Regions from separate parts of the Cellulosimicrobium sp. 4261 genome, predicted to be linked through region 1. Evidence: riboswitches for the same ligand, from Rfam matches in the RefSeq annotation. Region 1 holds a riboswitch; the other holds the start of a gene.
What was found. A riboswitch is a leader RNA that binds a small molecule or an ion and turns the genes downstream of it on or off. The one in region 1 is predicted to bind FMN.
Positions count from the first base shown of each region.

Region 2: it holds a riboswitch for FMN, as region 1 does, so the genes downstream of both, ribD (bifunctional diaminohydroxyphosphoribosylaminopyrimidine deaminase/5-amino-6-(5-phosphoribosylamino)uracil reductase RibD) here and pnuC (nicotinamide riboside transporter PnuC) in region 1, are expected to answer to the same signal.

Region 1 is NZ_JBEPOQ010000004.1:46,012-61,716, reverse strand. Features, by position in the region: gene ABIE39_RS06615 (DHA2 family efflux MFS transporter permease subunit) at 1-940, opposite strand, end outside; gene ABIE39_RS06610 (TetR/AcrR family transcriptional regulator) at 1,023-1,613, opposite strand; gene ABIE39_RS06605 (MFS transporter) at 1,635-3,008, shown strand; gene ABIE39_RS06600 (DNA polymerase IV) at 2,903-4,384, opposite strand; gene ABIE39_RS06595 (glycosyl hydrolase family 18 protein) at 4,526-6,268, shown strand; gene ABIE39_RS06590 (phosphatase PAP2 family protein) at 6,411-7,106, opposite strand; gene ABIE39_RS06585 (phosphatase PAP2 family protein) at 7,106-7,804, opposite strand; gene ABIE39_RS06580 (RidA family protein) at 7,860-8,255, opposite strand; gene ABIE39_RS06575 (NUDIX hydrolase) at 8,447-8,944, shown strand; gene ABIE39_RS06570 (hypothetical protein) at 8,991-9,119, opposite strand; gene ABIE39_RS06565 (acetyl-CoA C-acyltransferase) at 9,312-10,544, opposite strand; gene ABIE39_RS06560 (acyl-CoA dehydrogenase family protein) at 10,660-11,901, opposite strand; gene pnuC (nicotinamide riboside transporter PnuC) at 12,065-12,775, opposite strand; FMN riboswitch at 12,926-13,049, opposite strand; gene ABIE39_RS06550 (TetR/AcrR family transcriptional regulator) at 13,157-13,915, opposite strand; gene ABIE39_RS06545 (MOSC domain-containing protein) at 14,000-14,461, shown strand; gene ABIE39_RS06540 (3' terminal RNA ribose 2'-O-methyltransferase Hen1) at 14,652-15,705, shown strand, end outside.
Region 2 is NZ_JBEPOQ010000002.1:301,241-316,945, reverse strand. Features, by position in the region: gene ABIE39_RS03725 (HipA domain-containing protein) at 1-680, shown strand, start outside; gene ABIE39_RS03720 (GNAT family N-acetyltransferase) at 835-1,443, opposite strand; gene rpe (ribulose-phosphate 3-epimerase) at 1,496-2,164, shown strand; FMN riboswitch at 2,443-2,568, shown strand; gene ribD (bifunctional diaminohydroxyphosphoribosylaminopyrimidine deaminase/5-amino-6-(5-phosphoribosylamino)uracil reductase RibD) at 2,725-3,870, shown strand; gene ABIE39_RS03705 (riboflavin synthase) at 3,870-4,493, shown strand; gene ribB (3,4-dihydroxy-2-butanone-4-phosphate synthase) at 4,490-5,911, shown strand; gene ribH (6,7-dimethyl-8-ribityllumazine synthase) at 5,908-6,375, shown strand; gene ABIE39_RS03690 (phosphoribosyl-ATP diphosphatase) at 6,463-6,726, shown strand; gene hisG (ATP phosphoribosyltransferase) at 6,836-7,690, shown strand; gene ABIE39_RS03680 (PH domain-containing protein) at 7,737-8,219, shown strand; gene ABIE39_RS03675 (DEAD/DEAH box helicase) at 8,349-10,250, opposite strand; gene clsA (cardiolipin synthase ClsA) at 10,661-11,281, shown strand; gene ABIE39_RS03665 (DUF881 domain-containing protein) at 11,278-12,246, shown strand; gene ABIE39_RS03660 (small basic family protein) at 12,243-12,575, shown strand; gene ABIE39_RS03655 (DUF881 domain-containing protein) at 12,578-14,011, shown strand; gene ABIE39_RS03650 (FHA domain-containing protein) at 14,188-14,670, shown strand; gene ftsR (transcriptional regulator FtsR) at 14,667-15,428, shown strand; gene ABIE39_RS03640 (bifunctional nuclease family protein) at 15,518-15,705, shown strand, end outside.

The DNA of each region.
Region 1 (15,705 bases):
TGACGTTGCCCCACCGGAACGTCGGGATGCGGAACAGCGTGAGGTCGAGCAGCGCGGACCGCCGCACCCGCGCGCGGTGCCGCTCCCACACGACGAAGAGCACGAGCAGGAGCAGCCCGGCGGCGAGGAACACGGGGGTGGGCGAGACGGGCGCGGACGTCGGCCAGGTCGCCCCGAGCAGCTCGGCGTCCCCCTTCGGGCTCCACCAGCCGAACGTCTGGCCCTCGATGAGCCCGAACACGAGCGCGCCGAACCCGAGCGCGGACAGCAGGAGCCCGATGAGGTCGAGCCCGGGGGCGAACGCGTGCGCCCGGGTCTCGGGCACCCAGACGTAGGCGCCGACCACGACGAGCGCGCCGACGGGGACGTTGACGAGGAAGATCCACGGCCACGTGAACGACGTCGTGATCCACCCGCCCGCGAGCGGGCCGACCGCGGCGGCGCCGGAGATGACGGCGCCCCACACCCCGAACGCCGCGGCCCGGTCCTTGCCGCGGAACGTCGCGTTCACGGTCGACAGGGTCGAGGGCAGGATCGCGGCCGCGCCGAGGCCCTGGGCGAGCCGCCCGACGATGAGCGAGCCGCCGTCGTCGGCCGCGGCGGCGAGCAGCGACCCGGCGAGGAAGACGACGACGCCCGCCACGAGGAGCCGTCGTCGCCCGAGCCGGTCCCCGAGACGGCCCGACGAGAGCAGCAGCGCGGCCAGCACGACGGCGTACGAGGCGCTGATCCACTGCGCCTCGCTCAGTCCGAGGTTCAGGTCGGCGACGATGTCCGGGACGGCGACGGCGACGATCGTCCCGTCGATGACGACCATCGACAGCGCGACCGCCAGGACGACGAGCGCGCGCCACCGGTTGGCGTGGGCCCGCGGGTCGACGGCGGGTTCGTCGTCCTCGGGTGGTTCGGTCTGCGGCGCGTTCCCCTGCACGGACTCCACGGGGCCTCCCTGGTGTCGTGACGCGGCCCTGCGTCCAGGATCGCCGCGCACGCGGGGAAGCGCATCAGCAGCGCCGGGCAGGTCAGGCGCGGTGGCGCGCGACCGCCCCGGCTGCGAGGTCGCGCCACGGGAGGGGCGTCGGGCCGTCGTCGCCCGCGACGGCGCGGCGCGTGCGGGAGGCGAGCGCGCCGTCGTAGAGCGCGAGAAGCTCGGCCGCGAGGGCGTCCGGGTTCGCGGCGCCGGTCGCGGCGGCGAGGTCGCGCAGCCGATCGACGAGCAGGCGGGTGTCGGCGGCGAGCCACCGGAACGCGGGGTGCTCGGGGTCGGTGACCTCGACCGCGGCGGCGAGAAACGCGCAGCCGCGGGTGCTCGTCGCGGTGGGGAAGCCGTCGAGCGCGTCGAAGACGGCGAGCGCCCGCGCGTCCGCGTCGTCCCCGCAGCGGTCCAGCGCCGCGTCCCACGCGGCGCGCCAGCGCTCGTGCCGCCGCTCCAGGTAGGCCGCGACGAGGTGGTCCTTGCCGGCGAAGTGCGCGTACAAGGTGGCGGGGGAGACCTCGGCGCGGCGGAGCGCGGCGTCGACCCCGGTCGCCGCGATCCCGTGCTCGACGAACAGCGCTTCCGCGGCGTCGAGCAGGCGGTCGCGGGCCGGTCGGCGTGCGTTGGTCCGGGGCATGGGGATAGCGTAACGATCACTATGCTGAAACGATCGTTACACCCCGCCGCACCCGCCCCGGGCCGCCTGGTCGCCGCGGGCACCGGCCTCGTAGCGGTGACGTACGGCGTCGTCCGCTACGGGTACGGCCTCCAGCTCCCGACGCTCACGAGCGAGCTCGGCCTCTCGTCCGCCGCCGCGGGCGCGATCGCCGCCAGCAGCTTCGCCGCGTACTGCGCTGCCGCGCTCGGGGCGCAGCGCGCGATGGCCCGACGCTCCCCGCGCGCGGTCGTCTGGGCCGCAGCGGCGCTCGCCGCGGCAGGGGCGGTCCTGGTCGGGCTGTCGTGGTCGTCCGCGAGCCTCGCGGCGGGCGTGCTCGTCGCGGGCAGCGCCGCCGGTGCGGCGTCGCCCGCGCTCGTCGCCGTGGTCGGCGCGACGGTCGACGGCCGCCGGGCCGGGCGCATGCAGGCCGTCGTGAACTCCGGGACGGGCGTGGGCGTGGCGCTCGTCGGGGCAGCGACGCTCGTCGCGCCGGACGTCTGGCGGCCCGTGTGGTTCGCCGCCGCGGTCGGGGCGGTGGCCACGGCGGCGGTCGTCGACCGGAGCGCGCGCTGGCCCACGGCACCCGAGGCGCCGCCCGCGTCCCGCGGCGCGGGCGGGCGGTCGCTCGGGCGCGCCGGGATCGCGGCCGCGGTGGCCGGGATCGGCAGCGCTGCGGTCTGGACGTTCGGACGCGACCTCGTCACCGTGACCGGTGGCCTCCCCGGCCGCACGACGGCGGCCCTCTGGTGCCTCCTCGGCGTGGCGGCGGTCCTCGGTGCCCTGAGCGGCGACGCCGTCCGCGTGCTCGGCCTGCGCGGCGCCTGGGTCGTGACGGCCGTCGCGACGGCCGCCGGCACCGCCGCCCTGGCCCTCGCCCCGGGCAGCGTGCCCGTCGTGGCGGTGGCGGGCGCTCTCTTCGGCGGCGCCTACACCGCCCTGAGCGGCGTGCTCATCGCGTGGGGCACCGTGCTGCGCCCGCACGCCGCCGGGCGCGCGACCGCGACCCTCTTCGTCGCGCTCACAGGCGGGCAGGCGGTCGGCGCGCTCGCGACGGGCGGGTTGAGCGACGTCGTCGGGCCGCAGGCCGCGTTCTGGGTGGGCGCGGCGTTCCTCCTCGTCGCGGCCGGGGTCGTCCCGCGGCTGCCCGACGGCCCGGGGCCAGGTCCGCAGCGCGCCGAGGGCCCGGCGTCGGGCAGGACCGGGACGGGGACGGCAGGCCCGGACGGTGCGCGGACGCGCACCGCGTGCAGGGGCGCAGCGGTCCCTGGCTACGCGTCGTCGTCCGCGGGCGAGGTGCGCACGGGCTCGCCGTCCGGGCCGAGCGGCTCGACGAGCGCGAGCTCCTCCGCCTCCGGGTCGACCCAGCGCTGGTAGCCCGGTCCGGTCCGCGCCGTCTCGAAGCGGACCGCGACGCGGCCGTCGTCGCCGACGCGCACGACCCACCCGCGCCCGTCGGCCGGGGTCGCGACGTCGAGGCCGGGCGCGAGAAGGGCGGCCGTCGCCCGGACGGGCCCCGGGGCGGACGGCGGTAGCACCTGCTCCGCACCGGTCGCCCCGGCGTCGGCTGGCTCAGCGGCCAGAGCCTCGACGCCCACCGCCTCAGCACCCACCGTCCCGGCAGCGACCGGACCAGCAGGGTCCTCCGGCGCGTCCGTGCCGAGCGGGAGCATGAGCTGCGCGTGCTCCGACAGCGCGTGGAACGCGACCCCGAGCAGACGGACGGGCTCGGTGACGTCCGCGAGGCGGAGCGCGCGGTGGGCCGCGTCGCGGAGGGCGCCCTCGTCGGTCGTCGGGCGGGACAGCGTGACCGAGCGGGTGAGGGTCGTGAACGACGCGAGGCGCACCTTGACCACGACGGTGCGCGCCGCGACGGCGTGCCGCTCGAGGCGGGCGAGCGCGGCGTCGACCACGGGATCGAGCGCCGCGGCGATCGCGGACCGGCCGTGGAGGTCGGTGTCGAACGTGTGCTCCGCGCCCGCGGACTTGCGCTCACGGACCGTGGAGACCGGGCGGTCGTCCCAGCCGCGCGCGATCCGGTAGAGGTTGGTGCCGCCCGCCTCGCCCGCGACGAGGAGCAGCGTGTCGAGCGGCTGACGGCGCAGGTCGGCGACCGTGCGCACCCCGAGCTCGTCGAGCCGCGCGGCCGACACCGGACCGACGCCCCACAGCGCCCGCACGGGCAGGTCGAGCAGGAACGGGTCCTCGTCGTCGGCCCCGACGACCCGGACGCCGCCCGGCTTCGCGGCCTCCGAGGCGAGCTTCGCGACGAGCTTGGACCGCCCGAGCCCGAGCGAGACGGGCAGGCCGCTCAGCTCGCGCGCCCGCTCGCGGATCCCCGTGGCGAGCGCCTCGAGGTCGGTCTCCGGCCCGACGGCCGCGGCGACGTCGGCGAACGCCTCGTCGATGCTCACGGGCTCGACGAGGTCCGTCACCTCGCGCAGCGCCGCCATGATGCGGGCCGAGTAGGCCGAGTACGCGGCGAACCGCGGCACGACGACGACCGTCGACGGCGGGCACAGCCGCCGCGCCTGCTCCATCGGCATCGCCGAGCGGGCGCCGTACTGCCGGGCCTCGTACGACGCCGTCGCGACGACGCTGCGCGGCCCCACGCCGCCGACGAGCACCGGGCGCCCGCGCAGCGACGGGCGCTGGTGCTGCTCGACCGCGGCGAAGAACGCGTCGGCGTCGAGGTGCGCGATCGTCGGACGGGCGCGCAGCACGGGGGCGTGCGGCGCACGGTCGAAGCTCACCGCCCTACTCTGCGCCCTGCCACCGACAGCGGTAACAGTTTCGTTCGGACCCTGGCGTGACGGGGACGCGCGCGGGTATCTTGCAGGAGACCGAACAAATCCCGGGATCCCCAGCCCGGGCCGAAGAGCAACGAGGCCTTCATGACCGATCGATCGACACCCAGCGCGGCTGCCCCCGGCCGCTCGCTCGCCAGGACCTCGCCAGCGCGCTCGCGCGTGGTCGCGGCCTCCGCCGTCGTCGGGGCGCTCGCCCTCACGGCCGCCACCTTCGCGTCGCCCGCCGCGGCGGCGCCCCAGCCCACGACGAAGCCGGCGGCCTCCGTCGCCGGGCCGTCGGACATCAACGGGTTCCGCAGCGTCGGCTACGTCATGGCCGACTCGCGCGTGACCCGCGACTTCCACGTGGCCGACCTCGTGCGCACCGGAGCGATCGAGGACCTCACCCACATCAACTACGCGTTCGGCAACGTCACGACCGACCTGGTGTGCGACATCGCCGACGTCCCCGGCGAGGGCGACCCCCTCAACGACTTCGTCGCGGAGGTCCCCGCCGCGGACTCCGTCGACGGCAAGGCCGACAAGCCCGGCCAGAAGCTCGCCGGCAACTTCAACCAGCTCAAGAAGCTCAAGGCCGTCAGTCCGGAGACGAAGATCCTCGTCTCCCTCGGCGGCTGGACCTGGTCGGACAACTTCTCCGAGGCGGCGTCCACGGCCGAGGGTCGTACGCGGCTCGTCGACTCCTGCCTGGACCTCTACATCGACGGCAACCTGCCGGTCGTCGACGGCAAGGGCGGCCCCGGCGTCGCGGCCGGCATCTTCGACGGCATCGACATCGACTGGGAGTGGCCGGTCACCGGCGGCGAGACGGCGAACGCCCGCCCGGAGGACAAGGAGAACTTCCTGCGCCTCATGGAGGAGTTCCGCGCCGAGCTCGACGCGCGCGGCGCGACGACCGGCCAGGACTACCTGCTCACGGCGTTCGCGCCCGCGGGCGGCTGGAACGCGGGGCAGGGCGGCTGGCTCGACCCGCGCCTGTTCGCGGTCGTGGACTTCCTCAACGTCCAGGGCTACGACTTCCACGGCGGCTGGGTCCCGGACAAGACGGGTCACCAGGGCAACCTGCACCCCGACGGCGCGGAGAACTGGGGCCTCGGCCTCGACGGCGCGCTCGGCATGTACGTCAAGGCGGGCGCGGACCCGTCGCAGGTCAACGCGGGCCTCGCGGCCTACGGCCACGGCTGGTACGGCGTGAAGGACGGCACGAAGGGCTGGCAGCCCGCCGCCGGGTACGTCGGCACCAAGACGTACGCCGAGCTGCGCTCGTTCGGCGGGAAGAAGTTCTTCGACCCGAAGATCGGCGCGAGCTGGCTGTACAACGGTGACCAGTGGTGGAGCTACGACGACCCGGCGTCCGTGACGGCGAAGGCCGAGTTCGTCGCGACGCAGGGCTACGGCGGCGCGATGTGGTGGGACCTCTCCGGTGACTACCGCAACGAGCTCGGCAACGCCCTGGGCTCGACGCTGCGCGCGGCGACCCCGGGCCCCGGCGTGGCCGAGGAGTGCGCGGTGCCCTGGTACGGCACGGGCGTCTACACCGGTGGTGAGGTCGTCTCGCACGAGGGCACGGAGTACAAGGCCCAGTGGTGGACCCGCAACCAGGAGCCGGGCGCGAGCAACGCCTGGAAGAAGATCGGCCCCTGCGGCACCGCGCCCGAGGTCGAGGCGGCGGTCTGCGCCCCGGCCTGGTCGCGCGAGGCCGTCTACACCGGCGGGCAGACCGTGTCCCGTGCGGGCGTGAACTACACGGCCCAGTGGTGGACGAAGGGCGAGCTCCCCGGTTCCGTGACGTGGGGCTCGTGGAACCCGGTGGGTCTGTGCGCCTGATCTGACGGCTGGTCCGGGTGCCGCGCGCGCCCGGACCGCCCCCGCACGACGACGGCGGGCCCGGTCTTCGGACCGGGCCCGCCGTCGTCGTGGTCGGGGAGCGTTTCGTGGATCCGGCGCCGGGAGCGCTACCCCCAGGGTCTCAGCGCTTCGAGCGCAGGTCCCGGCGCAGGTAGTGCCACGCGAGGACGCAGCACACGATGCCGTTGAGGAGTCCCACGACGACGTCCGCGGGTCCGTGGGCGCCGCGGTAGAGCCGCGAGAGGCCGACGCCGAGAGGCACGAGGCAGCACAGCACCGTCACGACGACGCGCAGGACCGGGTTCGTGATGCGCTGCGCGAGCAGGGCGAGCGTCAAATAGAACGCCGCCGATGCGCCCGTGTGCCCGGAGGGGAAGCTGGACGTCGGGGGCGCCTCGTCGAGCCGCGAGACGTCGGGCCGCTCGCGCCCCACGACGATCGACGACGTGAGGAAGATCAGCGCCTGCAGCGCGACGGCGAGCGCGGGCACGAGGGCGAACCACCACTGCCGGGTGCGCCACCACACGAGCGCGACGGTGAGCAGCGTGCCGCCGATGATGAACTCGGTCGTGCCGATGAGGGAGAGCACGTCGGTGACGGTGTCCCAGAACGGCGTGCGCCGTTGCTCGAACCACCGGTTGACCGCGACCTCGCCCGGCAGGTCGCCGAGCGGCCCGGTGACGAGGAAGCCCGTCGCGACGATGACCACCCACAGCACCGCTCCCGGGAGGAACGCCCGCAGGCCGACGTCGCGCAGCACCTCCTTCGCCGTGGGGCGGGTCGTGTCGAGCTCGTAGCGGTGCACGAAGGGATGCATCAGACCTCGTTCCTGGGAGTGTCACCGGAGGGACGGCCGGACCGCGCGGCGGTCCACCCGTGGAAGCCGACGGCGGACGCCCCCGCGACCGCGCCGCCGAAGAGGATCCCGCCGACGACGTCGGACGGGTAGTGCGCGCCGAGCAGCACGCGGTCGGCCGCGGTGACGAGGGCGAGCGCCGTCGCGCCGCCGACCACCGCGACGCGGCCACGCCGCCCGAGCAGCGGCCAGACGAGCACGCTGAGCGTCACCCCGACCGCCGCCGCGTTCATCGCGTGACCCGAGGGGAAGCTCGCGCCCGGCACGGTCGACACGGCGTCCTCGAGGACGGGCCGCGCGCGGCCGACGACCTCCTTCGCGCCGAGCCCGAGGGCCCACGCGCCCCAGATGGTCCCGGCCGCCCAGGCCGCACGCGGCCCCAGGCCGTGGCGCCGCCACGCCCAGACGCACACGCCCATCGCGGCGAGGTTCATCCACCGTGCGGCGAGCGCCTCCTGCCCGACGAGGAGCGCGCGCTCGAGCGCAGGGCGCTCGCCGGCGAACCGGGTCGCCGCGGCGACGGCGGCGCGGTCCGCGTCCACGACGACCCCCGACTCCGCGCGCACGAGCCAGGCGAGCGCGAGCACGGGGAGCGAGGCCGCGACCCCGTACGCCGCGGCCCGCCACAGGGCGCGGTACGGGGTCCGGTCGGCTGGCACCCCCGGACAGTAGCGGCACCCCCGTGACGTCGCGCGCGGGAGCGGGTGCCTCGCGTCAGGCGGGGAGCGCCGCGACCGCCTCGATCTCGACGAGCGCGCCCGGCCGCGCGATCCCGACCCGCAGGACGGTCACGGCGGCGGGGTGCGGACCCCAGACCTCGCCGACGGCGGCGAAGCCCTCCATGAGGTCGGCCTCGGGGTCGAGGTAGACGGCGAGCCGCGCGACGTCCTCCGGCCCGGCGCCTGCCTCGGCCAGCACGGCGAGGACGTTGCGCAGCGCCTGCGCCGTCTGGGCCGCGATGCCGCCCTCGACGATCGCGCCGTCCGCGTCGGTGCCGTTCTGTCCGCCGACGTAGAGCGTGCGACCGGTCTCGACGATCGTGCCCTGCGAGAACGCCGGGTTGCGGTGCAGCCCGGCAGGATTGAGGTGCGTGACGCTCGGCGTGGTCATGGTCGTTCCCTCCTGCGGTCCCGGTCCTGGTGCTGCCGACGCTACGCCGTGCCTCCGACAGACCCCGACAGACCCCCGACATGCCCCCGAAGGTCCCCGACAGGCCCCCGGCACGCCCCCGAGACGCCCCCGGCGGGTGGTCCGCGCGGCTCCGACGGGCCGGTCCGGCGTCGGCTGTGTAGGAAGGAGGGGTGAAGCAGTCAGCAGGGCTCGTGCTCTACCGGTTCCGTGACGACGTCGTCGAGGTGCTCCTCGGGCACATGGGGGGCCCGCTGTGGGCGGGCAAGGACGCGGGCGGGTGGACGATCCCCAAGGGCGAGGTGGAGCCGGGGGAGGACGAGCACGCGGCGGCGCTGCGCGAGTTCGCCGAGGAGCTCGGCGTCCCGGCCCCCGCGGCGGAGGCGCCCGACCTCGACCTCGGCACCGTGCGCCAGCGTGCCGGCAAGCTCGTCGCGGCGTGGGCGCGAGAGGCGGACCTCGACGTCACCGCGATCTCCAGCAACACGTTCGCGCTCGAGTGGCCGCCGCGCTCGGGACGGATGCAGGAGTTCCCCGAGCTCGACCGGGCCGGCTGGTTCGCGCTCGCGCGGGCTCGCGGGCTCGTCGTCGCGGGCCAGGTCCCGCTGCTGGACCGGCTGGAGGAGCTGCTCGCGCGCGAGCCGGCGCAGAGCACGACGACCGAGGGATGACGAGAGCCCGGGACCGCGCGGCCCCGGGCCCGTCGAGCGGGAGGCGTCAGCCGAGCAGGTAGGGCGCCGCGGCGAAGCCTGCGGCGAGCCCGACGAGCGCGACGGCGACGGCGGACAGGTGCGAGCGGCGCGCACGGCTCGCGGTACGGCGGGCTGCGTCGGTCACGGTGGTCATGACGGTCCTCTCATGGGGGGCGGTTCCAGGGAGAGGGACCACGTCAGACGCGATCCATGACGCGAAACCCGGCCGTCGTGGCGCGATCTGCGTCACACCGCGGCCGCCGAAACGCGCCAACCCTGGTGCAGCATCGTGCACCAGGGTTGGTCGGCTCGCGCGGCGGAGCCCCGACGGGGCCCGCCCGGAGGGTCAGGCGCGCAGGACGAGCGCGTCCCCCTGGCCGCCGCCGCCGCACAGCGCCGCCGCGCCGACGCCGCCCCCGCGGCGACGGAGCGCGAGCGCGAGGTGCAGCGCGAGCCGAGCGCCCGACGCGCCGACCGGGTGGCCGAGCGCGATGGCGCCGCCGTCGGCGTTGACGACGTCCGCGTCGATGCCGAGGTCCGCGACCGACTGCAGCGCGACGGCGGCGAACGCCTCGTTGATCTCCACGAGGTCGAGGTCCGCCGCGGCGATCCCCTCGCGCTTCACGGCGGCCTCGACGGCCCGCGCCGGCTGGGAGTGCAGCGAGTTGTCGGGCCCCGCGACCTGGCCGGCCGCACCGATCTCGGCGAGCCACGGCAGACCGTTGCGCTTCGCGAAGGCGCGGCTCGCGACGACGACCGCCGCCGCGCCGTCGGACAGGGGCGAGCTCGACCCGGCGGTGATGGTCCCGTCCCGCACGAAGGCCGGGCGCAGGCGCTCCAGGGCCTCGAGCGTCGTGTCGGCGCGCACGCCCTCGTCGTGCTCGACGACGACCGGCTCGCCCCGCCGCTGCGGCACCTCGACGGGGGCGATCTCCTCGGCGAGCCGCCCGGCGTCGCGCGCCGCGGCGGCCCGCTGGTGCGAGCGCAGCGCGAACGCGTCCTGCTCGGGGCGGCCGATGCCGCGCGTCGCGCAGCCGCGGTCGGTGAGCTCGCCCATGACCTCGCCGCTGAACGGGTCGTTCAGGCCGTCGTGCGTGAGCGAGTCGGCCATCGTCACGTCCCCGAACGCGAACCCGGAGCGCGACCCGACGACGAGGTGCGGCGCGTTCGTCATGGACTCCTGGCCGCCCGCGACGACGACGCTCGCCTCGCCCGTACGGACCAGCCGGGCCGCGTCGATGATCGCGGTGAGGCCCGAGAGGCACAGCTTGTTGATCGTCACGGTGGGCACGTCCCAGCCGAGGCCCGCGAGGATCGCGGCCTGGCGCGCGGGGCCCTGCTTGGCGCCCGCCTGCACGACCTGCCCGACGATCACCGTGTCGACCTGCTCCGGCGCGACGCCCGAGGCTGCGAGCGCGCCGCGGATCGCGTGCGCGCCGAGCTCGGCCGCCGAGAGCGAGGCGAGCGCGCCGCGGAAGCGCGCGAAGGGGGTGCGCGCGCCGTGCAGGAGGACCGGGGTGACCTCGTCCTCGGGGGTGACGGCGGCGGCGTCGGGCAGGGGTCTGGCGTCGGTGCTCATGGGACTCCGATCCGGGGAGGGCGAGGAGACGGGGCGAACAGGAAGGAGCCCCGGCGCCGCGAGGAGGGGCGAGCGGCGCCGGGGAGCGGAGGGAGGGCGTGCGCCCTCGGGACCGTCAGACGAACGCGGAGACGCCCGTGATGTCGCGCCCGACGATGAGCGCCTGGACCGACTCGGTGCCCTCGTAGGTGTGCAGGGCCTCGATGTCGGCGAAGTGCCGCGCGACGCGGTTCTGGAGCAGGATCCCGTTGCCGCCGAGCAGGTCGCGCGCGCTCGCCGCGACCTCGCGCGCCCCGCGGGTGCACGTGTACTTCGCGAGCGACGCCTGCGGGCCGGTGAGCGTCCCCGCCTCGTCGAGCCGCGTCATCTGCGCGACGAGGAGCTGCAGCTGCGTGATCGTCGAGAGCATCCGGGTGAGGCGCTCCTGCACCATCTGGTTCGCGGCGAGCGGGCGCCCGAACTGGACGCGCTGCTTCGCGTACGCGACCGCGGCCTCGTAGCACGCGACCGCGTGCCCGACGGCGGCCCACGCCACCCCGAGGCGCGTCGCGAAGAGCACGCGCGAGGTGTCCTTGAACGACCGCGCGCCCGGCAGGGCGTTCTCGGCGGGGACGAACACGTCGTCGAGCACGACGTGCGCCTGCCAGATCGCGCGGAGCGACACCTTGCCTGTGATGGTCGTGCCCGTGTAGCCCGGGGTGTCCTGCGGCACGACGAACCCGTGGACCTGACCATCGCCGTCGTCGCCGACGAGGCGCGCCCACACGACCGTGATGTGGCCCGACGACCCGTTGCCGATCCACTTCTTCTCGCCGTTCAGCACGTAGCCCTCGACGCCGTCGCGCGTCTCCTTGCGCGCCGTCGTCTCGAGCGAGACGGAGTCCGAGCCGTGGGTGGGCTCGGTGAGCGCGAACGCACCGAGGATCTCCCCGCGCGCCATCGGCTCGGCGTACTTCGCCCGCTGCTCGTCGGAGCCGAGCATCTGGATGCTGCGCAGCGCGAGACCGCCCTGGACGCCGCAGATCGTCGCGACGGAGCCGTCGCCGCGCGACATCTCCATGGCGGCGAGGCCTGCCGCGAGCTGGCTCACGTGCGGACGACCGTCGACGTCGACACCGTCGCGCAGCAGGTCGAGCTCGCCCATGCGCTTGACGAGGTCGAACGGGACCTCGGCACGCTCCCAGTAGTCGTCGATGACGGGCAGCACCTCGTCCTGGACGAACTGCCGGACGCGCTGCAGGTGGGCGCGGTCCTCCTCGGTCGCGTCGGCGAACGCGCCGGCGTAGTCGAGGTCGAGCGGGGTCGCGAGGTCGTAGGTGGGCTCGGTGACGCCGGGCATGATCGGGGTGGTGGGCATCGGTGCTCCCCTGGGAGGGCGGCTGCGGTCGGTCGACCGTCCTCGACGCGGTTGCCCGGGGTGCAGGCCCGGCGTCGGCGGCGGTCCCTCCCATAGTGCAGCGATACCCCGTCTCAGTCAATCGAGACGGGGTATCGAGGTGGCTGGTCAGGGAGGTCGCGGGTCAGGCGGGCGCGCCCGCCGCTGCCGCGTCCGCCTCGGCTGCGGCGGCCGCGCGGCGGTTGACGCGCCACCACACGAAGAACCCGACGAGCGTGAACGCGCCGTAGAACACGTACATGAACGCGGACGCGTAGAAGCCGGCCGAGATCAGCAGGGGCACGCCCACGATGTCCACGGCGACCCAGACGAGCCAGAACTCGACCCAGCCCTTCGCCATGCCGTACGTCGCGAGCAGCGAGCCCATGAAGATCCACGCGTCGGCCCAGACGGGCTCGTACGACTCGAGCGCGCGGAACACGGGGGTCAGCAGCGCCGTGCCGCCCACGAGCGCGACGACGAGGAACGCGCGCTGGCGCCACGACGCCCAGCGCGGCACGACGGCGACGCCGTGGCTGTCCGCGTCGGCGTCGCCGAGCCGCGCCTGGGTCTTGCGCCACTGCACCCACCCGTACACCGAGACCACGACGAACATGACCTGGCGACCGGCCTGGCCGAGCAGGTTGACGGGGTTGGGCGTCGCGAACACCGCGCCGAGGAACACCGTGAGCAGCAGCAGGTTGCCGACGATGCCCACCGGCCACGCCCACACCTTGCGCCGCATGCCGCCCAGCGCCGACGCCAGGCCGAACCCGTTGCCCACGATCTCGCGCCACAGCAGGTGCTGGCCGCCGATCGTCAGCTGCGCGTCGAACAGCGCGTGGATCAGGTCCATCGGATGTCCTCGTCCTCCCGGGCACGAGCGCTCCGGGGTGAGGGCGGGCGGCGGGGCCGGGCGACGAGGGCCCGACGGCGTCGCTCACCACGGCGAGACCGCGCCCCGTCGCGCGGGCTCGCGAGAGCCCGGCCGAGGACGGCCGCGCCGCACGTGCTTCCTCCCATCCGGACTGTCACCGTCGGTCCTGGAGTTCCACCAGGTCAACCGCGCGTGGGCGCGGGTCGCGGACTGTCACCGCCGGCTCGGAATTGCACCGACCCCGGAGCACGTTCGTGCGTACTGCGTTCTGCAACCGCCGATGCTACTCGCGCATTCCCCGGGCACGGGACTCGCACCGCACCGTCCCACGGACTGGAAGGCGGGGCGGGGCGGGAGGGGTCAGGCCAGGGCGTCGCGGACGGCGCGCGCGACGTCGTCCGCGACGTCCTGCGCGTCCGCGTCCGCGTCCACCACGGTCACGACGACGCGGCGCGCCGCGGGCACGCCGTCCCCGCTGCGCTCCTGGGCGGCGCCGTCCGGCGCGGCGTACCGGCCGACGGCGGCGCGGCGCAGGTCCGCGAACGCCTCCTCGAGCTGGGGGCGCAGGTCCTGCTCGGGGGAGCGCAGCCACCGGCGCAGGAGCGCGTTGTGCACCGCGACGACGGACGCCGCGAACGCGATGGACGCCGTCGAGCGACGCTCGTCCGGCGGGAGCGCGTCGCGCAGGTACGCCGTGAACGCGCGCTCGTAGCGGTGGGTCGTGACGAGCTCGCGGTCGCGCAGGGCGGGCACCTGCTGGAGGAGCTGCCAGCGGGCCAGGGAGGTCTCGCGCTGCCCGACGTGGTGGTCGAACACCAGCCGCGCCGCGCGGCACACCTCGAGGTACGGGTCGACCGTCGGGTCGGGCGTGAGGTGACCTTCGGCGTCGGGCACGGGCCGCGTCGCGGCGAGCATGACGACGACCTCGTCGAGCAGGAGCTCGTGGTCCGCGAAGACCACGTCCTCCTTGGACCCGTAACGGCGGAAGAAGGTGGCGCGGCTGACCTGGGCGGCGTCGGCGATCTCCTCGACGGTCGTCTGCTCGTAGCCCTTGCGGGTGAAGAGCTCGATCGCTGCGTCGACGGCCTGGGCATGGGTGCGGCTGCGGACGTCGGTCATGCACCGGACGGTACACCGGTACCCGGCGCTCGCCCGGCCCGGGGGCGGTGGCCCGGCGGCGGCGCCGGGTGCGAGGCTGGTGCCATGCCGGACCAGCCCCGCGTGCACGCGATCCACGTCGCGAAGGCCCGTCGGCTGCCGACGCGGGTCGTCGCGTCGGTCGAGGCCGAGGAGGGCAGGGGCCTCGTCGGCGACCGGTACCACGGGTCGAAGCACCGGCACGTGACGATCCAGACGCTCACCGACCTCGCGGCCGCCTCCGCGGACCTCGGGCACGAGATCGACCCCGGTCTCACGCGGCGCAATGTCACGCTCACCCACGGCGACCTGCCCACGAAGCCCGGCTCGTTCCTGCGGATCGGGGACGTCGAGCTCCAGGTGCTGCGGATCGCCGCGCCGTGCCGGCTGCTCGACGACTGGATCGCGCCCGGCGCGATGCGCGCGATGCACGCGCGGGGCGGCGTCGTGTGCCGTCTGCTGTCGTCCGGCACGGTCCGGGCCGGCGACGTCGTGGTGTGGGACGAGGCGGCCGCCGGCGGGGCGTGAGCCCCGGGGCGGCCTCCGGTCCGACGGTGGCCGGGCGCGTGCCGTGGCAGCGGCGCCCGTGCTTCGACGGTAGACCCGGGATGGCCCCCGCGTCGACGGCCGGGGCGGGTGAGACGACGGCCGTCCACAGGCCCGGAGGTCGTCCACAAACCCGGTGCCGTGTGCCCCGCCGGGTGGCACTATGGCGGCCATGCTCGTGACCCTCGCCGCGACGGCGTCCCCCGGGACGCTCGACGACGCCACCGACCTCGGCTACCTGCTGCACAAGCACCCGGACCGGGCGCAGGTGTTCGACCTTCCCGTCGGCCGCGCGCACGTCTTCTACCCCGAGGCGACGGCGGAGCGGTGCGAGGCCGCGCTCTTGCTCGAGGTCGACCCGGTGGGGATCGTGCGGAACAAGCGGTTCGGCGGCGGCGACGCGTTCGCGCTCGCGCAGTACGTGAACGACCGCCCGTACGCCGCGTCGTCGATGGTCGCGGTCGCGCTCGGCAAGGTGTTCGCGACGGCGATGAGCGGCCGGTGCGACGCACGACCGGCGCTCGCGGACGCCCCGATCCCGCTCGACGTGCACCTGCCGTCCCTCCCGTGCCGCGGCGGTGCGGACCTCGCGCGCCGGCTGTTCGAGCCGCTGGGCTGGAGCGTCACGGCGACGGCGGAGCCGCTCGACCCGACGGTGCTGGCGTGGGGCGCGTCGCGCTACGTCGACCTGCGCCTGCGCGGCACCCGTCGGCTCGCGGACGCGCTCGCGCAGCTCTACGTGCTGCTGCCCGTGCTCGACGACGCGAAGCACTACTGGGTCTCGACCGACGAGGTGGACAAGCTCGTGCGCGCGGGCGGCGGCTGGCTCGCGGACCACCCGGAGCGTGCGCAGATCCTGCGCCGCTACCTCGCGCACCAGCGCCGCTACGTCGAGGACGCCACCGCGCGTCTCGCCGCGCTCGACGGGGACGTCCCCGAGGAGGACGCCGCACCCGCCGCCGGCACGCCGGCCGGCGCCGTCGCGTCGTCCGACGTCGGCCCGCAGGGCGCCCCGACGCGGGCCGGCGCCGTCACGGCGGGCGACGCCGAGGGTACGCCGGAGCCGCCGCTCGCGCGGCAGCGGGCCGACGCGGTGCTCGCCGCCCTGCACGACGCCGGGGCGCGGACCGTCGTCGACCTCGGGTGCGGCGAAGGCGCGCTCCTGCGCCGCCTCGCCGCGGACCGGACCTTCACGCGCGTGCTCGGGACCGACGTGTCGGCGCGCG
Region 2 (15,705 bases), on a different contig from region 1:
CCGAAGCAGCCGCCCTCGACCTCGCCCGCCGCATCGGCCTCACCACCGTCGACGCCCACGTCACCGAGTTCGACGGCGAACGCGCCATCGTCGTCACCCGCTACGACCGCGTCCCCGACCCCGACGAACCCACCGGCACCGCACGCCTCCACCAGGAGGACGCCGCCCAGGCCCTCGGCATCAACACCCGCGACCCCGAACGCAAGTTCCAGCACGGCCGCCGCTTCCCCTCCCTCGCCGCCATCGCCCGCACCCTGCGCGACGACGGCACCCGCCCCGACCCCCTCCTCGCCCTCACCACCCTCAACCTCGCCCTCGGCAACACCGACGCCCACGCCAAGAACATCTCCGTCCTGCGCCACGCCGACGGCACCGTCCGCCTCGCCCCCGCCTACGACATCGCCATGCACCTCCACCACGACCACGCCTCCCGCGTCTTCGCCATGGACGTCGCCGGCGAACGCGACATGGACCGACTCACCACCGACCACCTCGTCACCGAGGGCGCCACCTGGGGGCTGCCCCGCCGACGCGCCCAGCGCGTCGTCGCCCAGACCCTCGACGGACTCCTCGCGGCGCTCGCGGACATCGACCGCGACGCCCACCCCGGCGTGAGCCGGCACGCCTGGCGCACGGTCGAGCGGCGCACCGCCGACCTCCGCCGCGGCTTGGTCGCCTGAGCACGGCCTCCTCTCGCGCCGAGCAGGTGGTCGTGGCGGGTCCGCGTGCCCCCCACCCACCAGGACCGCCCGCTCCACCCACCAGGACCGCCTGGTCGGCCGCTGCGCGACGACGGGCACCTGGGCCGGTCGTCGCGCAGCGGCGTCGACATGATCAGAGCGAGCGCTGGAGCAGGATCGTGTCGACCCAGCGGCCGTGCTTGAACCCGACGGCGGTCAGGCCACCCGCCTCGACGAAGCCGAAGCGGCGGTGCAGCGGGAGCGACCCGGCGGCCTCGGGGACGTCGGCGACGACGGAGACGACCTGCCGGACCCCCGCGGCGGCCAGCGCCTCCAGGAGCGCGGCGAGCAGCGCCGTGCCGACGCCGCGCCCGGCGTGGGCCGGGTCGAGGTAGATCGTGTCCTCGGCGGTGTGCCGGTAGGCGGGCTTGGGGCGCCAGGCGGACGCGTACGCGTAGCCCGCGACGACGGTGCCGCGCGGGGAGCCCGGTTCGGCCGGACCCTCCACCTCGGCGACGAGGAACGGCAGGCCGCGCGCAGCGACGTCGTCGAGCTTGCGGTGCCACGCCGGGACGTCCCAGACCTCCTCCTCGAACGTCACGCACGTGTCGCGGACGAACGGGGCGGCGATCTCGGCGACGCGGGGCAGGTCGTGCACCGTCGCCGGGCGGACCGTCACGGCGGGCACGGGCACGGGTCGGTCGGGCGCGAGGGGGAACGCGGCGGGGATCGGACCGGGGGCGGGGGAGGGGAGGTCGCTCACGCGACGAGGGTACGAGCGCCGGGCGCCGGCCCGCGCCCCTAGGCTGGGGCGCATGGCAGCCCTCATCGCACCGAGCATCCTGTCCGCCGACTTCGCGAACCTCGAGCGCGACCTGAACGCGATCGCCACGGCGGACTACGCGCACGTCGACGTCATGGACAACCACTTCGTGCCGAACCTGACGCTCGGGCTGCCGGTGTTCGAGCGCCTGGCGCAGGTGTCGCCCGTCCCCATCGACGCGCACCTCATGATCGAGGACCCGGACCGCTGGGCGCCGTCGTACGCGGAGGCGGGCGCGGCGTCGGTCACGTTCCACGCCGAGGCCGCTGCTGCCCCTGTGCGGCTCGCTCGCGAGCTCCGGCGCCTGGGAGCCCGCGCGGGGGTCGCGCTGCGCCCTGCCACGCCCGTGGAGCCCTTCCTGGACCTGCTGACCGAGGTGGACATGATCCTCGTCATGACGGTCGAGCCGGGCTTCGGCGGGCAGTCCTTCATCGAGGGGACGCTGCCCAAGATCCGGCGGGCGCGCGAGGCCGTGAGCGAGTCGGGCCTCGACGTGTGGATCCAGGTCGACGGGGGAGTGTCGCGCACGACGATCGAGCGGGCTGCGGACGCGGGGGCGAACGTCTTCGTCGCCGGGTCGGCGGTGTACGGGGCAGAGAACGTGCCGGCGGAGATCCAGGCGCTGCGCGAGCTGGCGGAGTCGTCGGCGCACGCCCACTGATCCGGGAGCGAGGAAGGGGCTCTCCGCGGGGAGAGCCCCTTCTCTGTCTCCGAAAAAATAGTGTGCCAAGCGCATATCCCTCCACCCACCGACCGCGTGAGACTCACCAACCAGCACCGAAGACCGGGCGTCGACGCGGGGAGACCCGCGGCTCGGGAGAGCTCACCTGTCGGGAAAGCCGCCCTCGCCTCGGGCCGCAGACGTCTCGACGGACCACCGACCTCCCTGTCGCAGGGGATACCGGAGTACCATCGGCGGTTGCAGAACGCAGTACGCACGAACGTGCTCCGGGGTCGGTGCAATTCCGAGCCGGCGGTGACAGTCCGCGACCCGCGCCCACGCGCGGTTGACCTGGTGGAACTCCAGGACCGACGGTGAAAGTCCGGATGGGAGGAAGCACGTGCGGCGCGGCCACGCCTCGGCGCGTGGTGCTCCGGCGACCCGTCGGTGCACCCGTCGCGAGGTGGCGGCCTCGCCGTGGTGAGCGACGCCGTCGGGCCTTCGTGGCTCGACCCGCCGCCCGCCCTCACCCCGGAGCGCCCGTGCCCGGGAGGAGGACGATGGGCGAGCACCCCCGCACCCTGACGATCGACGCCGCGATGGCGCGCGCGCTCGCGCTGGCTGCCCGAGGACCGGCGCACGGGCCGAACCCCCGCGTCGGGTGCGTCCTGCTGGGCCCACCGGCCGGCGCACCCGTGGCTGAGGGCGCGCCCCCCGGCTCGCTCGACCCGCACCCGCGGCCCGTGCTCGCCGAGGGGTGGCACCGGGGCGCAGGGACGCCGCACGCGGAGGCAGCGGCACTCGCCGACGCACGGGCGCGCGGCGTCGACGTCACGGGCGCGACGGCGGTCGTCACGCTCGAGCCGTGCGCCCACACCGGTCGTACCGGCCCGTGCGCCGACGCGCTCGTCGCGGCGGGCGTGGCGGAGGTCGTGCTCGCCGTCGACGACCCGAACCCCGTCGCCACGGGCGGCGCGCACCGGCTGCGTGCCGCAGGGGTGCGCGTCGTGCGCGGCCTGCGCGCCGCAGAGGGTGAGGAGCTCCTGCGCGTGTGGCTCACGGCCGTCCGGCGCGGCACGCCGTACGTGACGCTCAAGACGGCCACGACGCTCGACGGCTACGTCGCCGCCGAGGACGGGACGAGCCGGTGGATCACCGGGCCCGCGGCGCGCGAGCACGCCCACCGCGTGCGCGCGGAGGTCGACGCGATCGTCGTCGGCACGGGCACGCTCCTGGCCGACGACCCGGCGCTCACCGCGCGGGTCCGCACCCACGACTCCTCGCGCACCGCAGCGCAGAACCCCGTGAGCGCCGTGCGTCTGGCGGAGCACCAGCCGATGCGGGTGGTGGTCGGGCTGCGGGGGATCCCGCCGACGGCGCGGGTGCGCGCGGCGGGCGGCGAGCTGGTGCACGTGCTGACGCGGGACGTCGGTGAGGTGCTGGAGAGGCTCGCGGAGCGGGAGGTGCGGCACGTGCTGGTGGAGGGCGGTCCGACGCTGGCGACGGCGTTCCTGGCCGCGGGTGCGGTGGACGAGCTGCACGCGTACGTGGCCCCGGTGCTGCTGGGGAGCGGTCGACGGGCGGTGGACGGGCTGGGCGTGGCGACGATCGCCGACGCGCACCGGTTCCGCACGGTGGAGGTGAGGCGCGTCGGGGACGACGCGCTGGTGGTGTCCAGGAAGAGCGTGGAAGGACGGGTGGGTTGATGTTCACGGGGATCGTGGAGGAGATCGGGAGGGTCCGGGGTATCGGGTTCCCGGGCGGCGAGGGGGAGGACGCGGTGCTGACGGTCGAGGGGCCGCTGGCCGTGTCGGACGCAGGCCTGGGCGACTCGATCGCGGTGAACGGGGTGTGCCTGACGGTCACGAGCCTCGGGGGCGACGGGTCGTTCACGGCGGACGTCATGCCGGAGTCGCTGCGGCGCACGGCGCTGGGTGACCTCGTCGCGGGGTCGCCGGTGAACCTGGAGCGGGCCGTCCGGGCGGACGCGCGGCTGGGTGGTCACGTGGTGCAGGGGCACGTGGACGGTGTGGGCGCGCTCGTGAGCCGCGCGCCGGGGGAGCGCTGGGACGACCTGGTGTTCTCCGCCCCTGCGGGTCTGACCCGGTACGTGGCGGAGAAGGGTTCGATCGCGGTGAGCGGGGTGTCGTTGACGGTGACGCACGTGGACGACGACACGTTCGGCGTATCCCTCATCCCGACGACTCTCGAGGCGACGGTCCTCCGGGGCCTGGTCCCGGGGGACCGCGTGAACCTGGAGGTCGACGTGCTGGCGAAGTACGTCGAGCGGCTGCTCGTGTCGGGCGTGGTCCCCGGGAGCGCGTCGTGACGGGCGCGGGGTCCGCGAGCGCCGCCGTGCCGGAGGGCGTGCGGCTGGGGTCGGTGGAGGAGGCGCTGGCGGCGATCCGGGCGGGGCGTCCGGTGCTGGTGGCGGACTCGCCGGACCGGGAGAACGAGGCGGACGTGGTGTTCGCGGCGCAGGGGGTGTCGGCGGAGTGGGTGGCGTGGACGATCCGGCACTCGTCGGGGTACCTGTGTGCGCCGATGCCGGCGGCGCGGGCGGACGCGTTGGAGCTGCCGTTGATGGTGCCGCACAGCCAGGACCCGCGGCGCACGGCGTACACGGTGACGGTGGACGCGGCGACGGGGGTGACGACAGGGATCTCGGCGGAGGACCGGGCGCGGACGTTGCGGGTGCTCGCGGACCCGGCGTCGGGTCCGGTGGACCTGATCCGGCCGGGGCACGTGCTGCCGTTGCGGGCGGTGCCGGGGGGTGTGCTGCACCGTGCGGGGCACACGGAGGCGGCGGTGGACCTGGTGCGCCTGGCGGGGATGGGCGAGGTCGGCGGGATCGCGGAGCTGGTGCACGACGACGGGACGATGATGCGTCTGGGGGACGCGGCGGCGCTGGCGGAGCGTGACGGGTTGGTGCTCATCACGATCGCGGACCTGGTGGCGTGGCGGCGGGTGCACGACCCGGCGCCTGCGGTGGCCGCGGAGGTGCCGGATCGAGAGGCGTTGGCGCGGCGGGTGCACCGCACCGCCTCGGCAGAGCTCCCGACGGCGCACGGCCGGTTCCGGGTGGTGGGGTATCGGGACCTGCGCACGGGGGCGGAGCACGTGGCGCTGGTTCCCGCGGTGGGTCCGGCTCGCGCGTCGGACCGTGGTGACGCGGGCGCGCAGGCCGCGAGCGCCGTCGGGCCGGAGGGGGTGCCGGTGGTGCGGGTGCACTCGGAGTGCTTGACGGGGGACGCGTTCGGGTCGTTGCGGTGCGACTGCGGTCCGCAGCTGGAGGCCGCGATGGTGCGGGTCGCGGCGGAGGGCGGTGCGGTGGTGTACCTGCGGGGGCACGAGGGGCGCGGCATCGGGTTGCTGGCGAAGATCGGTGCGTACGAGCTGCAGGACGCGGGTCTGGACACGGTGCAGGCGAACCTGGAGCTGGGGTGGCCGGTGGACCGGCGGGAGTACGGGGCGGCGGCGGCGATCCTGGCGGACCTGGGGTTGTCGCGGGTGCGGTTGCTGACGAACAACCCGGCGAAGGTGACGGGTCTGGTGGCGTCGGGCATCGAGGTGGTGGGTGCGGAGCGGATCGAGGTGGGTCACGGGGAGCACAACCGGGCGTACCTGGTGACGAAGAAGGTGGCGATGGGTCATCTGCTGGACACGGTGGCGGTCCCGGACGGGACTGCCGTGGGAGGGCCGGGCGACGGGTCCGGTGCCGAGGAGACGAAGGAGGACGAGGGATGAGCGGGGCGGGTGCGCCGAGGTTGAGCGTGGACGGGTCGGGGCTGCGGGTGACGGTGGTCGCGGCGAGCTGGCACACGGAGGTGATGGACGGGTTGCTGGCGGGGGCGCGCCGGGCGTTGGCGGCAGCGAACGTGTCGCACGTGAGCGTGGTGCGGGTGCCGGGGTCGTTCGAGCTGCCGGTGGCGGCGGCGCGTGCGGTGGAGCACGGTGCGGACGCGGTGGTGGCGCTGGGGGTGGTGATCCGTGGGGGGACGCCGCACTTCGAGTACGTGTGCCAGGCGGCGACGTCGGGTCTGACGGACGTGAGCGTGCGCACGGGCGTGCCGGTGGGGTTCGGTGTGCTGACGTGCGACGACGAGCAGCAGGCGCTGGACCGGGCGGGTCTGGAGGGGTCGCGCGAGGACAAGGGTGCGGAGGCGGCGGAGGCGGCGGTCGCGACGGTCGTGGCGTTGCGCGACCTGTGACCTGTGACCTGTGACGCGAACGGTCGGGGTGTGCCCGCTGGGCGGACACGCCCCGGCCGGGTCCGGGTGGCGGATACCCTGGAGCGCGTGAAGACGTTCGAGTCCCTGTTCGCGGAGCTGTCCGAGAAGGCCACGACGCGACCTGCCGGTTCCGGCACGGTCGCGGAGCTGGACGCCGGCGTGCACGCGATCGGGAAGAAGGTGGTCGAGGAGGCCGCCGAGGTGTGGATGGCCGCCGAGTACGAGGGCGACGTGAAGACGGCGGAGGAGATCTCCCAGCTCCTCTACCACCTGCAGGTCCTCATGCTGGCGAAGGGTCTGAGCCTGCAGGACGTGTACGAGCATCTGTGAGCGGCCGCGCCGGTGAGCGTCCCCGCTCCCGGCCGCGAGCGCCGCTCGCCCCTCGCTCGTCCCTGCTGTTCCCCTCTTCCTGCCCGATCCCCTGAACGAAGGTCCTGTCATGCTGCGTATCGCCGTCCCCAACAAGGGGTCCCTGTCCGAGCCCGCCGTCGAGATGCTGCGCGAGGCGGGGTACCGCCAGCGTCGTGACCCGCGCGAGCTGGTGCTGGCGGACCCGGACAACGACGCCGAGTTCTTCTTCCTGCGCCCGCGCGACATCGCGGTGTACGTGGGGTCGGGCACGGTCGACGTCGGGGTGACGGGGCGGGACCTGCTGCTGGACTCGGGCGCGGACGCGGTGGAGCACATGCAGCTCGGGTTCGGGGGGTCGACGTTCCGGTACGCGGCTCCGGCGGGGACGATCACGTCGTTGGAGCAGGTGCAGGGGCTGCGGGTCGCGACGTCGTACGAGGTCCTCGTGGAGGGGCACCTGCGGGCGCACGGGGTGGACGCGACGGTGGTGCACCTGGACGGTGCGGTCGAGTCGGCGGTGCAGCTCGGGGTGGCGGACGTCGTCGCGGACGTGGTGTCGACGGGTACGACGCTGCGGGGCGCGGGCCTGGAGGTGTTCGGCGACCCGATCCTGGTGTCGGAGGCGGTGCTGATCCGGCCGCGCAAGGTTGCGGAGGAGGACGTCCCGGCGGGGGTGGAGGTGCTGTCCCGTCGTCTGCAGGGTGTGCTGACGGCGCACGAGTACGTCCTCATGGACTACGACGTGCCGGTGTCGCTCGTGGACCGTGCGGTCGCGATCACGCCGGGCCTGGAGTCGCCCACGGTGTCCCCGCTGCACGACCGGGACTGGGCGGCGGTGCGCGCGATGGTGCGCCGCGACCGCACGAACCAGGTCATGGACGCCCTGTACGACGTCGGGGCGCGCGCGATCCTCGTGACCCGGATCCACGCCTCGCGCCTCTGAGCCCTGGTCCCCGGTGGGCCGCCGGAGGGTGTGAGACGGTGGCGGCATGAGCACCGACCCGTTCCCCGACCCCGGCCTGCCGGGCGACCGCGACGACGACCCGTACCGCACGTTCCGGCCGAGGTTCGGCCTGGTGTCGGCGTGGGCGACGGGCGTGGTCGTCGTCGGCGGGTGCGTCGTGGTGGGGCTGTCCGCGACGGGGCCGCTCGGCACGTCGTGGGTGAACCGGCTGTCGATCGCGGCGTTCGCGCTGTTCGCGGCGTGGCTGCTGTGGCGCCTGGGCGGCGTGCACGCGGTCCCGACGCGCGAGGGCCTGCGGGTGCGCAACGTCATCTACACGCGCCGCCTCGCGTGGCCGCAGATCGTGTCGGTGCGGTTCGGCTCGGGCGACGCCTGGGTGCGCCTCGACCTCGCGGACGGGTCGACGCTCGCCGTCATGGGCATCCAACGGGCCGACGGCGCCCGCGGCGAGGCGGAGTCGCGTCGCCTCGCCGCCCTGGTCCAGGCGCACGGCGAGGCCCGCGAGTAAGGACCGCCGCAGGCGCGCGGCTCCCGTGCCCGCCTCGGGCACCCCCGCACCGACGACGACGGCCCCCGGATCGTGGAGATCCGGGGGCCGTCGTCGTGCGCGGGCGGGTCTACCGCCGGCAGGTGCGGGTCAGAACGCGGCGCGGTGGCGCGGCTTGCGCTCGCCCCGGTCGTCGGCACGGTCGAAGCGGTCACGACGCTCGTCACGACGACCCGACGGCCCGTGGCCGGCCCGCGGGCCGCGGGACGCGGGCGCGCCCTCGTCGAGACGGATGCGCAGCGCCTTGCCCGCGACCCGGGCCCGCGAGATGCGGTCCATGGTGACCGCGTCGAGCGGTGCGGTGATGTCCACCAGCGAGAACGACGGGAAGATGTCGATCTTGCCGACGTCCGACCCGGCCAGGCCCGCCTCGTTCGTCAGCGCGCCCACGATGCCGCCGGGCATCACGCCGTCCTTGTGGCCGACCGACAGGCGGTAGCGCGTCCCGACGGCGTCGCGGCGGATGCCGCGCGTCCCGTCGCCCTCGCGCCGGCCCGACGCACGGTCGCCGCGCGACGGGCGCTCACCCGTGCGCTCCGTGCGACGCGTCTTCGCCTGCTCGCGCGCCGCAGCACGCTCGGCCTCGAACCGCTCCTGCTCCTCGCGGGCACGAGGGCCGTCGTCACCGACCGCGAGCGCCGCCATGGCCGCGGCGAGGTCGACGGGGTCGACGTCGTGCTCGGCGAGGAAGGTGCGCACCATGTCGGCGTACATCGACAGGCGGCCCGCCTCCTGGCGGGCGGGGACCTGCCCGAGCAGGGCCCGCACCTTGTGCGCGGACACGTCCGCGGGGGAGGGGATCTCGATCTCCTGCAGCGGGGTGCGGGTCGTGCGCTCGATCGCGCGCAGGCGCCCGCGCTCGTGCGGGGTGACGAAGCTCAGGGCTTCGCCGGTGCGGCCCGCGCGCCCGGTGCGGCCGATGCGGTGCACGTACGCCTCGGGCTCGCCCGGCAGGTCGAAGTTCACGACGAGGCCGATGCGGTCGACGTCGAGGCCGCGCGCGGCGACGTCGGTCGCGACGAGGACGTCGAGCGCACCGGAGCGCAGGCGCTCCACGATCCGCTCGCGCTCCTTCTGCGCGACGTCGCCGGAGATGGTCGCGGCGGAGATGCCGCGCTCGACGAGCGCGGACCCGACCTCCTCCGCGGCGCCGCGCGTGCGGGTGAACACGATCGCGGCCTCGGCGTCGGACGTGGCCAGGACGCGCACGAGGGAGCCGGTCTTGTGGCGGAACGGCACGACGGCGTACGTCTGGCGCACGCTCGTCACCGTGGAGGACTGGCGCGCGACGGCGATCTCGACCGGGTCGGTGAGGTGCTCGTTCGCGACGCGACGGATCGGGGCGGGCATCGTCGCGGAGAACAGCGCGACCTGACGCTCGCGCGGCGCGCGGGAGAAGATCGTGTCGACGTCCTCCGCGAAGCCCATGCGCAGCATCTCGTCGGCCTCGTCGAGCACGAGGAACCGCACGTCGTCGAGCACGAGGGTGCCGCGCTCGATGTGGTCGATGACGCGCCCGGGCGTGCCGACGACGACCTGCGCGCCGGCCGCGAGCGCCCGCTGCTGCGGCTGGTAGGGCGAGCCGCCGTACACGGCGACGACGTCGACCTTCGGCAGGTGCGCGGCGAACGACTCGACGGCGTCGGCGACCTGCATCGCGAGCTCGCGCGTCGGGGTGAGGACGACGGCCTGCACGCGCCGCAGCGTGGGGTCGATCGCGGCGAGCAGCGGGAGGCCGAACGCGGCGGTCTTGCCGGTGCCGGTCTGTGCGACGCCGGTGATGTCGCGGCCCGAGAGGAGCGCGGGGATGGCCTCGGCCTGGATCGCGGACGGGGTGACGAACCCGAGGTCGGCGACGGCGCGCTCGAGGGGAGCCGGCAGGCCGAGGTCGGAGAACACGGGGCCGGCGGGAGCGGTCTGCTCCGCGACGGCGGGGGAGGTGTCGGTGGAGTGGTCGAGGGCGTGCGCGGGCACGACGACGTCAGCAGTCATGAAAGGGTGAGGACCGTTCGTCTCGGGGTGTGGAGTGGCGTGCGGTCACCGGGTCGGTTCTCGCAGGTCGCACTCCCGAACACACCAGGCCGGCCACCACCACGATCGGGGAGATCAGGGGGGATCGGCCACTCTCACGGACACACGCGGGACGAGCGACGAACTCCAGAGGTGCACCCATCGTACCGGAGCGTGCGGGCAGGCCGCGGGCCCGAGGCCGGTGACGTCCCTCACCCGCACCCGCACCGCCGACGCACCACCGACCCCGGGCACCGGGCGAAGCGGGTGATTTCGGGCCCACCCGGTCGCCGCGCCCGGAAATGAGGGCCGAGGTCACCGGGCACGGTACGTAGGATGGTCGCGCGCGGCAGGTCGCCGCGACGGCGCGACGTGAGCACGGGGCGGTGGGTGTGACGGCAGGGCAGCAGGTCAGCTCGCGCGTCCTGACCGTCCCGAACGTCATCAGCCTCCTGCGGCTGCTCCTCGTGCCCGTGTTCGCGGTGCTCATCGTGCGCGGCGACGACGTGTGGGCCCTGCTCGTGCTCGCGGTCTCCGGCGCGTCGGACTGGCTCGACGGCGTGCTGGCGCGCCGCCTGAACCAGGTGAGCCGCCTCGGGCAGATGCTCGACCCCGCCGCCGACCGTCTCTTCATCCTCGTCACACTCCTCGGGCTCGCGTGGCGCGACGTCGTGCCCGTGTGGCTCGTCGTCGCGATCGTCGCGCGCGACCTCCTCCTCGCGGGCCTCCTGCCGCTGCTCGCCCGCCACGGCTACGGGCCGCTGCCCGTGAGCTTCGCGGGCAAGGCGGGCACCTTCGCGCTGCTGTACGCGTTCCCGCTGCTGCTGCTCGCGGAGATGCCCGGCTGGCTCGGCGACATCGCCGCCGTCACCGGATGGGCGTTCACCTGGTGGGGCGTGGGCCTGTACTGGCTCGCGGGCGCGCAGTACGTGCTGCAGACCCGGGCGCTCGTCCTGCACGACCGCGCCGCCCGCACCGACCGGCCCGGGCCCGCGACGAAGGAGACGCCGTGACCGACACGCGACCGGACCAGCACGGCCCCGCGCGCCGCGCGCCCGTCGACGCGTCCATGACCCTCCTCAACGAGGTCATGCACCGCCCCCTCGACCCCGGGTACGCCGCCGCGGCCGCACGCCGCGCCGCCGGACAGACCCCGCACCGCGGGCGCACCGGCACCGTCGCGCTCGTCGCCCTCGCCGTCGTCCTGGGCGTCGTCACGACCGCCGCCGCCGTGCAGCTGCGCGCCCCGCAGCCCGGCGTCATCGCCGCGCGCGAGACCCTGGAGCAGGAGATCCTCGAACGCCAGGCCACCGCCGAGGAGCTCTCGGCGCGCGGCGCGGAGCTCTCCGGCGAGATCGAGCAGCTCCAGGGCGCGGCCCTGAGCGGCGCGAGCGCCGACGTGCTCGACGGCCTCCAGCAGGAGGGCGCGCTCACCGGCACGCAGGCCGTCGAGGGCCAGGGCGTCGTCGTCACCCTCGACGACACCAGCGGGGGCCTGTCCTCCGGGGCCACCGACGCGAGCACCCTCGTGCACGACTCCGACCTGCAGCGCGTCGTCAACGCCCTGTGGGCCGGCGGCGCCGAGGCCGTCGCGATCAACGACCAGCGGCTCACCGGCCTGTCCGCGATCCGCAGCGCCGGCGACGCCGTGCTCGTCGACCTGCAGCCCCTCGTCGGCCCCTATCGCGTCGAGGCGATCGGCGACCCCGACGCGATGCGCACCTCGCTCCTGCGGTCCGGGACGTCCGACTTCCTCCAGCTCCTCGGCAGCCAGTACGGCATCCGTTCCGGCGTGACCACGCAGAGCCGCCTCGACCTGCCCGGCCGGTCCGCACCCACGCTGTTCTTCGCGCACGCCCCCGAGACGACCGTAGACTCCGACGCACCCGCCGAGGAGACCGGGCCCGCGCCGGGCACGACCGACGGGTCCGGGACCCCACCCGCACCGCACGAGACAGGGCAGGAGATCGTCGAATGATCGCAGTCGTCGGACTGGTGGTGGGCATCGTCGCAGGCCTCGTCCTGCAACCCACCGTGCCCGTGTCGCTGCAGCCCTACCTCCCCATCGCCGTCGTCGCCGCCCTCGACGCCCTCTTCGGCGGCCTGCGCGCGCGCCTCGACGGCCTGTTCGACGACAAGGTCTTCCTCGTGTCGTTCCTGTCGAACGTCGTCGTCGCCGCCCTCATCGTGTTCCTCGGCGACCAGCTCGGCGTCGGCAGCCAGCTCTCGACCGCCGTCGTCGTGGTCCTCGGCATCCGCATCTTCTCCAACGCCGCCGCGATCCGGCGCCACATCTTCAAGGCGTGAGCATGAGCCGCGACCCCCGCGACCAGGCTCCCGGCGACCGGCCCGAGCACCCCGCCGCGCCCGCCGGCGGCGACGCAGGCGCCCCCGCCGAGCCGGGCACCGAGCCCCCGACCCACGACACGACCGGGCCGGACGCCGACCACGACGCGACCGGACCGGCGACCACCGACGTCGCGCACGCCGACGCCCCCGATGACGCGACCCCAGACGCTCCTGGTGCCGACACCGCCGCGGACGACCCCCACGACGCCGAGCCTGTCGCACCCGCGGAGCCCGTCGCGCCCCGCGCGGACGCCACCGGCGAGGCCCCCGCCACCCCGGCCACGACCGACCCGGCTGAGGCTCACCCGGCCGCGGCCGCGCCGTCGGCCACGCCCCACGACGACGACCCCGTCGAGCCCGCCGCGGTCCCCGGCGACCCCGTGACCTCGTCCGACGAGCCGGCCGGGCACGACGAGACGCCGGGCGCCCCGGACGGGGCCACCGGCGCAGGGGAGCGCCCCGCACCCGCCGACCGCACCGACCAGCCCCACGACGCGCCCGCCACCGACACCACGCCGGCCGACACCACGCCCGGCGGCGGCACGCCCGAGCCGGCCACCCGCCCCACCGCCGCGCGTCCGGACGAGCCCTCGAGCACGACCATCCCCGAACCGGAACCGGTCACCGGGGCGACGGCCGCCGTCGGGCGCCACGGAACCCCCACCCAGCCCGAGCCGCGCGGGCTGCGCGGGCTCGGCCGGGCCATGCGCCCGCGCGCGTCGCGCTCCCAGGTCATGGTCGGCGTCCTGTGCGCGCTGCTCGGCTTCGCGCTCGTCGTCCAGGTGAGCCAGACGCAGGAGGACCAGCTGTCCTCCCTGCGCCAGAGCGACCTCGTGCGGCTGCTCGACGACGTCACCCAGCGCTCCGGCGAGCTCGAGGACCAGGTGTCCTCGCTCGAGGCCACGCGCGACGAGCTGCAGTCCGGCTCCGGCCGCGAGCGCGCCGCTCTCGAGCTCGCCGAGCAGCAGGCCGAGACGCTCGGCATCCTCTCCGGCCGGCTCCCCGCCGCGGGCCCCGGCGTCGAGATCGAGGTCGTCGAGGGCGCCGAGCCGCTCGAGGCGTTCGGGCTGTTCAACGTGCTGGAGGAGCTGCGCAACGCCGGCGCCGAGGCCATGGAGGTCAACGGCGTCCGACTCGTCGCGAGCAGCTACTTCGAGGACACCTCCGACGGCGTCGTCGTCGACGGGCAGGTGATCTCGTCCCCGTACCGGTGGACCGCGATCGGCGACCCCTCGACGCTCGAGACCGCGCTCGAGATCCCCGGCGGTGCCATGGCGTCGTTGCGCGCCGACGGTGCGCGCACCACCGTCACCCAGCAGGACCGGGCCGAGGTCACCGCGACCGTCGAGCCCCGCGAACCCCGGTACGCGACCCCCGTCCCTGCCGACGAGTGACCCGGCTTCCCGCAGGCCCACGGCCCGGGGTAGGTTGGGACGACCGAGGGTCGCACGCACAGCGTGACCTGCGGGTGTAGTAGTTTTCGAGCACCAGTTTCCCGCACCACGGGGGCGCGTCCCCCGGTGCGGTTTCCGAGCTCGAGCACGACGTGCGTGAGCCCCGAGGAGGCGTGATGAGTGTCCCAGGCGGTCCTGAGGTGCCGAACCGGGCGGGCAGCGACACGACGGTCAGCTTCGGCCGGATCGAGGCCCCGATCGAGGAAGGCGTGCAGCCCGGTGGCCTGAGCCCCGAGGAGCACGCTGCCGTCGCCGCCCTGCCCCGCCACTCGGCCCTGCTCATCATGCAGCGCGGCCCCGGCCAGGGCTCGCGCTTCCTCCTCGACGCCGAGCGCACCGTCGCGGGGCGCTCCGAGCACGCCGACATCTTCCTCGACGACGTCACGGTGTCCCGCAAGCACGCCGAGTTCGTGCGCGAGGGCGAGCACTTCGTGGTGCGCGACGTCGGGTCCCTCAACGGCACCTACGTGAACCGCAGCCGGATCGACGCGGTCGTCCTCGGCACGGGCGACGAGGTCCAGATCGGCAAGTACCGGCTCACGTTCCACGCCAGCCCGCACGCGGGGGCGTCGGCGGGCGGGGCGGCCTCCCCGTCGTGAGCACGTCCACGGGCGCCGCGCACGCCACGGCCCCGGAGCCCGCGGACGGGCCCGAGCCGTGGCCGCAAGGGATCTCGCGCCGCGCGACCATGCGCATCTCCGACGTGCTGCGCGCACTGCGGGCCGAGTTCCCCCACGTCAGCCACTCCAAGCTGCGCTTCCTCGAGGAGCAAGGGCTCATCGAGCCGGTGCGCACCGCGTCGGGCTACCGCCAGTACAGCCCCGCCGACGTCGAGCGGCTGCGCTACGTCCTCGTCGAGCAGCGTGACCGCTACCTGCCGCTGAAGGTCATCAAGGACCGCCTCGCCGCGCTCGACGCCGGGACCGACGTCGAGGCGCTCGCCCCCCGTCTCGCGACCACCGACGGCGAGCCGGGTTCGGCCGCCGTCCGCCAGCGGTACACCGTGGACGCGCTCGTCTCGGCCGCCGGCGTCGAGCGCGAGCTCGTCGAGGGCCTCATCGAGGCCGGCGTGCTGCGCCAGGCACCGGGCGGGCAGCTCGACGCGCGCTCGCTCGACGTCGTCGTGCTCGCCGCGGGCCTCGCGGACTACGGGATCGAGCCGCGCCACCTGCGCTCCCTGCGCACCGCCGCGGACCGCCACGTGAGCCTCGTCCAGCAGGTCGTCTCGCCGTGGCGCGGCCAGCAGAGCCCGTCCGCGCGCGCCCACGCCGGCACCGTCGCCTCCGAGGTCGGCGAGCTGTGCGCGCAGCTGCACACCGTGTTCGTGCGCCAGGGCGTCGACGACCTCACCCGCTGAGGCCCTCGCCCTCCCGCCGGGACCCGTGCCCACCCCCTGCCGGATACCGGGCGGAGTCGTACCGTGGAGGAGTGAGCGACGACGTCCCGATGGTCCCGGTGGAGGTGCTGGGGGTCCGACAGCAGCAGCGCGACCAGGAGATCGTGGTGCTGCTGCTCGACGACGCGTCCGAGCTCGTGGTGCCGATCGTCATCGGCCCCCGCGAGGCGAGCGCGATCGCCATGGCGCAGGCAGGGCTGCCCACGCCACGGCCCATGACGCACGACCTCCTGCGGGA